Regions from separate parts of the Terrabacter terrigena genome, predicted to be linked through region 2. Evidence: riboswitches for the same ligand, from Rfam matches in the RefSeq annotation. Region 2 holds a riboswitch; each other region holds the start of a gene.
The links. A riboswitch is a leader RNA that binds a small molecule or an ion and turns the genes downstream of it on or off. The one in region 2 is predicted to bind S-adenosylmethionine.

Region 1 (3,267 bases), on a different contig from region 2:
CGTCGGGGTCGGTGACGGCCAGCACCGTGTAGTACTCGGAGACGCCGGCGTTGGTGATCCACGACTTCTGGCCGTTCAGCACCCAGTCGTCACCGTCCTGACGTGCGCGGCACTTCATCGCCGCGGTGTCGGAGCCGGCCTCGCGCTCCGACAGTCCGTAGGAGAAGGTCGTCTCGCCCTTGGCGAGCGGCGGCAGGTAGCGAGACTTCACGTCGTCACTGCCGTCGAGGATGAGTGGCAGCGAACCGAGCTTGTTGACGGCCGGGATGAGCGAGGCGGACGCGTCGACGCGGGCGACCTCCTCGATGACGATGCACGTGGCCAGCGCGTCGGCGCCCATGCCGTCGTACTGCTCGGGCACGTGCGGCGCGAAGAAGTCGGACGCGACGAGTGCGTCGTGCGCCTCCTGCGGGTAGCGGGCCTCCGCGTCGACGGAGGCGGCGTAGGGGGCGATCTTGTCCTCGGCGATCGCCCGGATCGCCTCCCTCAGGGCCTCGTGGTCCTCGCTGGTCCGGTACAGGTCGAAGTCGGCATTCGTGCTCACGGCGCGATCCTACTCGCCGGTTCGGATTAGTAGGACGTCCTAGTGATCGACGCCACGACTCAGCCGTCCGCGGTCGACCGGACACGGTTCGAGCGACCTCCGGACCACCCCGCCCTCCCGCCGTCGTGCGCGATCTGGGTGCTGGTGCAGATGCGGTGGGTCCTGAGGTTGTGGTGCAGCCGGTGCTTGGCGAAGACGTTCGTCACGGACGTCTCGCCCACAGGCCCGGGGGTCTCGTGGTCGAGGTCGCAGCGGGTGGCGGGGACGTGGCAGTCGGGGCCGCGGCAGGTGCCGTCGACCGCGCGGACGTGCTCGCGGGCGTGGGCGGCGGTGACCCAGCCGTGCCCGGGCAGCTCGCAGCCGGTGTCGGAGGCGTTCGAACGAGTCGGAAGGCATTGACTTTATCCATGGACAGCCAATTCGACTGCCCGACAGAGCAGTCCATTCGCCAACCCGATGACCTCGACCAACAGGCTGACGGCTCCGTCCACGATGAGGACACGCGCTCCCATCTGCCGGACACGCATACGTAGACTCGCAAGCAGGTCATGAGTGCCAGCGCCAAGCCCCGGCTCGCTGGCCGGCAACCCTCCCACCGCGGCGGGGTGCCCCGGGTGAGGACCTGGCCCGTCGACGCCAGCCGGCGCTCGGGCAAGCGCGGAGAGCTCCTCTCCCGCACCGACCCGTCGGTGCGCCGGCCCGATCCCCGCTCACGGGCCGGTCATCGACACGACTCATGAAGAGGACGACAGATGACCGATCCGAACTGGTCCTTCGAGACCAAGCAGATCCATGCCGGCCAGAGCGCCGACAGCGCCACGGGTGCGCGCGCCCTGCCGATCTACCAGACGACGAGCTACGTCTTCAACGACACCGACCACGCGGCAAACCTGTTCGGGCTCAGGGAGTTCGGCAACATCTACACGCGCATCATGAACCCGACGACCGACGTCGTCGAGCAGCGCATCGCCGCGCTCGAGGGCGGAGTGGGCGCGCTCCTCGTCGCGTCGGGCCAGTCCGCCACGACCCTCGCACTGCTCAACATCGCCGAGGCCGGCGACCACATCGTCGCGTCGCCCAGCCTCTACGGCGGCACCGTCAACCTCCTCAAGTTCACCCTTCCGAAGCTCGGCGTCCAGGTGAGCTTCGTCGAGGACCCGACCTCGGTCGAGTCGTGGCGAGCGGCCGTGCGCCCCAACACCAAGGCCTTCTTCGGTGAGACCATCGCCAACCCGAAGGCCGAGGTGCTGGACATCGAGGCCGTGGCGGGCCTCGCCCACGAGGTCGGCGTGCCGCTCGTCGTCGACAACACCATCGCGACGCCGTACGTCATCCGCCCGATCGAGTGGGGGGCCGACGTCGTCGTGCACTCCGCGACGAAGTACCTCGGTGGTCACGGCACGTCCATCGCGGGCGTCATTGTCGACGCAGGGCGGTTCGACTACGCCGAGGACCCGGAGAAGTTCCCGAACTACAACACCCCCGAGGAGAGCTACCACGGTCTCGTCTTCGCGCGTGACCTCGGGGTCGGCAGCCCCCTCGGCGCCAACCTCGCCTACATCCTCAAGGCGCGCGTGCAGCTGCTGCGCGACCTCGGCCCGGCGGCGGCGCCGTTCAACGCGTTCCTCATCGCCCAGGGTCTCGAGACGCTGTCGCTGCGCATCGAGCGCCACCTCGAGAACGCCCACAAGGTGGCGGCCTACCTCCAGGGACACGAGCAGGTCGAGCGCGTCGTGTGGGCGTCCCTACCCGACAGCCCCTCCCGCGCCACCGCCGAGAAGTACGCGCCTCGCGGGGCCGGCGCCGTGCTGTCGTTCGAGATCGTCGGCGGCCTCGAGGCCGGCAAGAGGTTCGTCGAGGCGCTGACGCTGCACAGCCACGTGGCGAACATCGGCGACGTGCGCTCGCTCGTCATCCACCCGGCCTCGACGACGCACTCGCAGGGCCCCGAGGAGGACCGCCTGGCAGCCGGTGTGACGCCCGGGCTCGTGCGCCTGTCGGTCGGCATCGAGAACATCGACGACATCATCGCTGACCTCGAGCAGGGGTTCACCGCCGCCAAGGCCTGAAACGGACGACAACCGAGGTGTGGCGGATCGGCACGGCTGGCACGATGTCGGCCATGCCGATCCGCTACCCCGCTCCCCTGCGCCCCGGTGACCGCGTCGGCATCACGTCGCCGAGCTCCGGCGTCGGCGATGCCCTGTGGGCGCGGTTCGCGTATGCCGTCCAATGCCTCCGCGACCGCGGCTTCGAGGTCGTGGTCGGCGAGTTCAACCACGCGCCGACCCAGGTGAGCGGGCCCCGCGAGGGCCGCGCCGCCGAGCTGACGGCGATGCTCCTCGACCCGTCGATCAGGGCCGTCGTGCCGCCGTGGGGCGGCGAGACCGGGATCGACCTGCTCGACCTGCTCGACCTCGAGGCGATCGCGGCGGCCGAGCCGACGTGGTGCGTCGGCTTCTCCGACACCTCGACGTGGCTCACCCCGTTCACTCTCACCACGGGCGTCGCGACGATCCACGGGCAGAACCTCATGGACACGCCGTACACGCTGCCGGACGGCATCCTGCACTGGGTGGACGTCGCCGCCGCGTCGGAGGGCGACGCACTGCACCAGCACTCGCCCGGGCGCTTCCGCTCCGGCGGCTGGGACGACTACGCCGGCAACCCGACCGTCTCGACGATGACGCTCGAGGGCCAGGGGACGTGGACCCGCATCGACC
Region 2 (3,267 bases):
CGGTCGGGCGCTTCTCGCCGGGACGCACGCGCGCCGCCGGCTCGCCGTCGGCGCCCTTCTGCGCGGCCTGGCGGAACGCCTCGTCGCCGTCGCGGTCGGCGAGGTCGACCGGCTTGCGGCGTGCCCGCTTGAGTGCTGCCGTGGGGGCGTCCTCGGGCTCGGCGGCCGCATCGTCGTGGTGACTGCGCTCGATGACGAGCGCCTTGAGCTGGCGCAGCCGCGTCGGGATCATGTTGACGGGCGTCGCCGTGATGACGAGCAGGCCGAAGACCCCCAGCAGGACCAGCAGCACGATCGCGCCGTAGGGCGACACGGCGGCGGCGAGGGGGCTCGACGCGAGGAAGCCGAGGATGCCGCCGGCCGCGCGCATGCCGACGGCGCCGTCGGGCGGGTTCGGGATGCCGTCGGCGAGGTGTGCCAGCCCACAGGCGGCGAAGGTCAGCGCGATGGTGCCGACGACGATGCGGCTCGTCGTCGCCTCGTCCTGGGGAGCGCGGAGCATGCGGAGGCCGAGGGCCAGCAGGACGAGCGGGACGGCATACGCGACGCGGCCGAAGGTGCCGGCGAAGATCGCGTGCACGACCTGCCCGAAGGTGCCGGCGACGCCCCACCACTCGCGGGCCGCCACGACGACGGCGAGTGCGAGCAGGGCGAAGCCGATGCCGTCGCGACGGTGCTCCGGCTCGAGGTCGGCGGCGCTGTGACCGACGCGTCGCACCGCTCCCCCGGCCATGTGGGAGACGCCCATCCACGTGCTGCGCATGGCGCTGAGCGGGAAGGGCAGCCCACCGTCACGCGCCTTGGAGGCAGCCTTCGCCGGGGGCTTGCGCGCGGCGGGCTTGCGCTGCGCGGGCCTCGACGAGCGTGCGGCGGGGGGACGCGACGAGGTGCTGCCGGTGGCCCCCTTGGCGCGGGTGGCCGCTGCGGTGCTCGAGCGCTGGCTGCTGGACGGACGTGACCCCATGGTCGCACCGTACGTCAAGGCACCTCTGAACTCACGTGTCACACGCGCAACAGGGGAACATCGGCGCGACGACGCGCCCGAGGGTGCGGATCGGGTCTCGGGTGGGGCCGGCGGGCTCCGCCGCCACCGGGTCGTGTGCCGCCGCCACCCACCCGTCTCAGATTCCGACACCCGCGGACCGGTCGGTGGACAGCCTGCCGCCACCCGCCTATCTTCGATGCAGGTCATGAGTGCCAGTGACAAGCCCCGGCTCGCTGGCCAGCAACCCTCCTCCGCGGTGGGGTGCTCCGGGTGACGACCAGGTCGACCCCGATCAGCTCGTGTGATCGCGGCCGGCAAGCGCGGACCTGCATCCGGTGGGTCCCTCGGCCCCAGGAGCACTCCCATGTCGGTTCTTCCCAGCACCTCCGTCTGTGGTGGCAGCCCCGCCCCGGTGGTCCGCGCCCGCGCGCTGCACGTCGTCCCCGACGCCGCAGCGTTGCCGACGGTGGTCGGCGCAGGACTGCGCGTGCCGACGCTGCACGGCGACACGGCGTACGCGAACCTCGACCACGCGGCGTCCACGCCGGCTCTCGAGACCGTCAGGGCCGCCGTCGACCGTGCCCTGGAGACGTACTCGTCGGTGCACCGTGGCGCCGGCTTCGCCTCACGGCTGACGAGCGCGTGGTACGAGCAGGCACGGGCGGAGGTCGCTGCCTTCGTCGGTGCCCGTGACGACGACTCGGTCATCTTCACGCGCACGACGACGGACTCCTGGGCGCTGCTGAGCAAGGCGCTGCCGAGCCGCACGACGGTCTTCGTCTTCGGCACCGAGCACCACTCCACCCTGCTGCCCTGGGGTCGCTTCCGCACCGTGCGCCTGCCCGTGCCGCAGACGGTCGAGGACGCCCACGCGCTCCTCGAGGACGCCTTGGCCGACCACCCGTCGCGCCACCGCCTCGTCGTGCTCACCGCCGCCTCGAACGTGACCGGCGAGGTGTGGCCCGTCGAGCGCTTCGCCGCGCTGGCCCACGACCACGGCGCCCGCATCGCCGTCGACGCCGCCCAGCTCTCGGCCCACCGGAGGATCGACCTCGCGGGCTGGGACGCCGACTACGTCGCCTTCTCCGGCCACAAGACGTACGCCCCCTACGGTGCGGGTGTGCTCGCGGGCCGTTCCGACTGGCTCGACGCCGGCAACCCGTACCTGCTCGGGGGCGGCGCGACGCGCTCGGTCACCGAGGAGGGCACGACGTGGGCGACCGGCCCGGCCCGCCACGAGGGCGGCAGCCCGAACGTCATCGGCGCCATCGCCCTCGCCGCCGCGTGCGCCACGGTCAGCCGCCACCGCGAGGCCATCGAGGCGCACGAGACGCAGCTGCTCGAGCGCCTGACCGCCGGCCTCGACGGGGTGCCGGGCGTCGAGGTGCTCTCGATCTTCGGTGAGGACCACGACCGGGTCGGCGTGGTCGCCTTCACGATCGACGGCTGGGACTCCTCGCTCGTCTCGCAGGTGCTCTCGGTGGAGCACGGCATCGGGGTGCGCGACGGCAAGTTCTGCGCCCACCTGCTCGTGGACGAGCTGCTCGAGGACCCGTGGGGCGAGCGGTCGGGAACCGCGGTGCGGGCCAGCATCGGTCTCGGCTCGACGCTCGAGGGCGTCGACCGTCTCGTGTCCGCCGTGGCAGGGCTCGTCGAGCACGGTCCGACGGCGTCGTGGACGCTGACCGACTCGGGCTGGGCCCTCGACGGCGCCGACCCGCGCGACGTGGAGGTCGAGCGCCCCTGGTGACCTCGGGGGCGGCACGCCACCACGTCCGGCGGGCAGGGCACGTCGAGGACGGGCTGATGGTCCGCCTCTCGAGGGGGTGATCACCCCAGCAGACGGCGGACGACTCGACGGGCGACCGGTCGCACCGTCGTCACCGCGCTGTCGTCGCGCCCGGTGTGCCCGGTGTGCCCGGTGTGCTCGGTGTGCTCGGTGTGCTCAGCGCCCGGGCAGGGCGTAGCTCGCCCAGACCGCCGCGTGGTCGGCACGGTTGATCGCGACCTGACCCGCCGAGACGACGGTCAGGCCGCGGCTCAGCAGGTGGTCGAGCTGCACGAACGCGGGGAGGCGGTTGCCCGCGAAGGGCCACGTCCGCACCCAGCCCTCGCCGTCGGTCAGCTGTGCGTCGTCGAGGCCCTCGGCGAGGTCGCGCATGCCGGGGTGGCCGTAGGAGGCGTTGAAGTCGCCGGCCATGACGACCGGCCCGTCTCCGTGGTGGCGTTCGTTCCACGACTGGAGCGCCCTCAGGCCGGCGCGCCACTCGACGGTGTCACCG
Region 3 (3,267 bases), on a different contig from region 2:
GAGCTACGTGGCACTCGGCCACGCCGTGCTGCCCGACCGAGCGGGTCTCGCCCGGCTCGTCGAGCCACTCGACGCCTCCGCCCCACGTCATGCACTCACCCTGGCCGCCGTCGACGACTGGCAGCGCCGGTACGCCGACACCGGGGGATCGGTGTCGGGCTCGGGGGGCGTCCGTTCCACCGGGTCCGCGAAGAGGCGTAGCTCCGCCGGCAGTGGTCTGAGCGTGCTCGACGGCGGCGATCTCTCGGCGCGTCAGTTCCTCGTCAACGACGCGCTCGTCGCCTGGGGAGGTCTGCTGCACGGTGAGATCGAGGGCTTCGGGCTGGAGCACTGGCTCCCGGCCGTCGTCGGACCCCTGCGCGACATCGAGTTCCGCGATGCGCTCCTGGGGTGGCTCTGCCCCGGCTCGGTCTCCCTGGGCTCGTTCCCGGAGGAGCTGGTCACCATGCTCGAGGTGTTCCTCGGGCCCGACCTTCGCATCCTCTCGTCCGCGGGGCCCTCATCATCCTCCGCATCCTTGGCGGACGACCTCGACATCGCGGCGGTCGAGCGGTCGAGGGTCGGCGCTGACTGGGAGGCGTGGGATGAGGCCGCGGCGCCGCGCCTGATGCTCTCGCGGCTCGAGGAGGTGTGCCGCATCACGCCGGCCGCGCACGCCGCTCCGGTGCTCTCGGTCCTCGCGTCACTCGCGTGGTGGTGCGGTGACGGAGCCCGAGCCGGCATCGCCGCCGACCGGGCCCTCGAGCTCGAGCCCGACCACAGACTGAGCCTGCTGGTCAGGCAGTCCCTCGACCACGGTCTCCGGCCGCCGGCCTGCGCCTGAAGAGCCGCCTCACCCCGGCCGGGCGAGCCTCCGACGAGCCCCTGACGACGGCGTCCATGTCGTGGAACGGAGCCTCTGCTGCGGCGCGGGGCTCGGTTATGGTGGGCACAGGTCATGAGTACCAGCGACAAGCCCCGGCTCGCTGGTCGGCAACCCTCCGTCGCGGTGGGGTGCCCCGGGTGAAGACCTGGCCGCACCCGAACCGGGTGTGCGCAAGCGCGAAACACCGAGGAGTGCCTTGATGACCGTCACGCACCGGAAGCAGAGCACGCGCCGTCTCGCGCGCCCGGCTGCCCCGGACACCGCGGTGGCAGGCGGGTCCCATCCGGCCGGTCACGAACGCGCCCACGAGGAGTCGTCCGGGCGACAGCTGCCGGACGGTGCGTGGCGTGACGGCGACGCGGTGGGCCGACGACAGTTCGAGACCATCGGCGACGTGCAGCTCGAGCGCGGCGGAGTGGTGCCCGACGTCCGCATCGCCTACGAGACGTGGGGGCGTCTCAACGAGGCCGAGGACAACGTCATCCTCGTCGAGCACGCCCTGACCGGCGACAGCCACGTGGTGGGCGAGGCCGGCGACGGTCATGCCTCGCCCGGCTGGTGGAACTCCCTCATCGGGCCGGGCCGCACCGTCGACCCCGACGAGTGGTTCGTCATCGCCGCCAACGTGCTCGGAGGCTGCCAGGGCAGCACCGGCCCCTCGAGCCTCGCCCCTGACGGGCAGGCCTGGGGCAGCAGGTTCCCCTACGTCACGGTGCGTGACCAGGTCGCGGCGGAGCGGGCCCTGCTCGACCGGCTCGGCATCCGCAGGCTCGCGGCTGTCGTCGGTGGCTCGATGGGTGGCATGCGCGCCATCGAGTGGGCCGTCACCCATCCTGAGGACGTCGACCGGTGCATCGTCCTCGCCTCGACGGCCTACGCGACCGCCGACCAGATCGCCTGGTGCCAGCCCCAGCTCCTCGCCATCCGCAACGACCCGGACTTCGCCGGTGGCGACTACTACGCAGGCGACCGCCGACCCGACGCAGGGCTCGGGCTCGCGCGACGCATCGCCCACATCACCTACCGCACCGAGACCGAGCTCGACGAGCGCTTCGGGCGGCAGGCCCAGCTGGGCGAGGACCCGCTGCGCGCCGGCGACCGGGGCCGCTTCGCCGTCGAGTCCTACCTCGACCACCACGCCGGCAAGCTCGCCCGCCGCTTCGACGCGAACTCCTATGTCGTCCTGACCGAGGCCATGAACTCGCACGACGTCGGCCGCGACCGCGGCGGTGTGGAGGCGGCACTGGCGCGCGTCCAGGCCGACTGCACCATCGTCTCCGTCGACACCGACCGGCTCTACCCGCCACGGCTGTCCGACGACCTGCATGCTGCACTGCCGCGGTCGCGTCGCGAGCACATCACGTCGGCGTTCGGGCACGACGGCTTCCTGATCGAGGAGGACCAGGTGGGCCGCATCGTCCGCGCGGCGTTGGAGTGCGGCCGGGTCGGCCACACCCACGATCGCGCCGACGACCACGCCTGAGCGGTCCTGCCGTCCCGGGTGTTTCGGGCCGGCGTGGCCTCCCGCGGGCAGCTCCGCGCCGGCGCGCGCCGTGCGACGTGATTTCGGGTACGGTGCGAGCACTGCTTGTTTCCGTCCCAAGGAGGTCCGGGAAAGTGGCCATCGTCGTTGGTTATGTCGCCACCAAGGAAGGTCGCGCGGCGCTCAAACGAGCCGCCGAGGAATGCGTCCTGCGAGGCACGAAGCTCGTCGTCATCAGCTCCCACAGGGGGGGCAAGGACTTCGACGCCAACGAGGCGAGCCAGTTCGAGACCGAGCTCGCGCGTGTCCAGGCGGTCCTGGAGGAGAAGGGCCTCGAGCACGAGGTGCGCCAGCTCGTCCGCGGCAACGACCCCGCCGAGGACCTCATCTCCGTCGCCGAGGAGGAGAAGGCCGACTTCATCGTCATCGGCCTGCGCCGCCGCAGCCCGGTCGGCAAGCTCATCCTCGGCTCGAACGCCCAGCGCATCCTGCTCGACGCGAGCTGCCCCGTCCTGGCTGTCAAGGGCGACTGACGCCCCCTCGGGCCGCGGCCGGCGCCGGGTTCACCCCACCGGTGCAGGGCCCGCGGCGCGCTGGTCACCCGCGCGTTCGCTCGGAGGCCATGGGGCGTTTTATAATGTCTGAGTACCGGATCGCACGAGGCGCACCGCGAGCTCGACTCAGGGACCGACTCCGACAGGCCAAGCCCTTCCGGCACCAACCCCCATTCTCGTTCGTTGTGATGATGCATGCCCGGATTCGGGGCGATCATCCGACGAGTCCGCGTGACGAAAGGCGACTGCATCCGTGCCCAAGGCAACAACCGCTGGAGCTCCGAAAACCCTGCCGAAGGTGTTCCAGCACGAGGCGATCATGCAGCTCCTGGTCAAGGGCAGCACCAACGGAACCATCACCGGCA

Region 1: another riboswitch for S-adenosylmethionine. It lies ahead of ACFQ2V_RS13300 (bifunctional o-acetylhomoserine/o-acetylserine sulfhydrylase); the one in region 2 lies ahead of ACFQ2V_RS00330 (aminotransferase class V-fold PLP-dependent enzyme).
Region 3: another riboswitch for S-adenosylmethionine. It lies ahead of metX (homoserine O-acetyltransferase MetX); the one in region 2 lies ahead of ACFQ2V_RS00330 (aminotransferase class V-fold PLP-dependent enzyme).

The regions. Positions count from the first base shown of each region.
Region 1 is NZ_JBHTKH010000008.1:54,017-57,283, reverse strand. Features, by position in the region: gene ACFQ2V_RS13310 (acyl-CoA dehydrogenase family protein) at 1-544, opposite strand, end outside; gene ACFQ2V_RS13305 (hypothetical protein) at 604-750, opposite strand; SAM riboswitch class IV at 1,089-1,208, shown strand; gene ACFQ2V_RS13300 (bifunctional o-acetylhomoserine/o-acetylserine sulfhydrylase) at 1,297-2,613, shown strand; gene ACFQ2V_RS13295 (S66 family peptidase) at 2,667-3,267, shown strand, end outside.
Region 2 is NZ_JBHTKH010000001.1:73,262-76,528, forward strand. Features, by position in the region: gene ACFQ2V_RS00325 (FtsK/SpoIIIE family DNA translocase) at 1-964, opposite strand, end outside; SAM riboswitch class IV at 1,187-1,312, shown strand; gene ACFQ2V_RS00330 (aminotransferase class V-fold PLP-dependent enzyme) at 1,350-2,735, shown strand; gene ACFQ2V_RS00335 (endonuclease/exonuclease/phosphatase family protein) at 2,931-3,267, opposite strand, start outside.
Region 3 is NZ_JBHTKH010000013.1:16,597-19,863, forward strand. Features, by position in the region: gene ACFQ2V_RS16640 (DUF4192 domain-containing protein) at 1-823, shown strand, start outside; SAM riboswitch class IV at 934-1,048, shown strand; gene metX (homoserine O-acetyltransferase MetX) at 1,065-2,348, shown strand; gene ACFQ2V_RS16650 (universal stress protein) at 2,483-2,881, shown strand; gene ACFQ2V_RS16655 (RNA polymerase sigma factor) at 3,201-3,267, shown strand, end outside.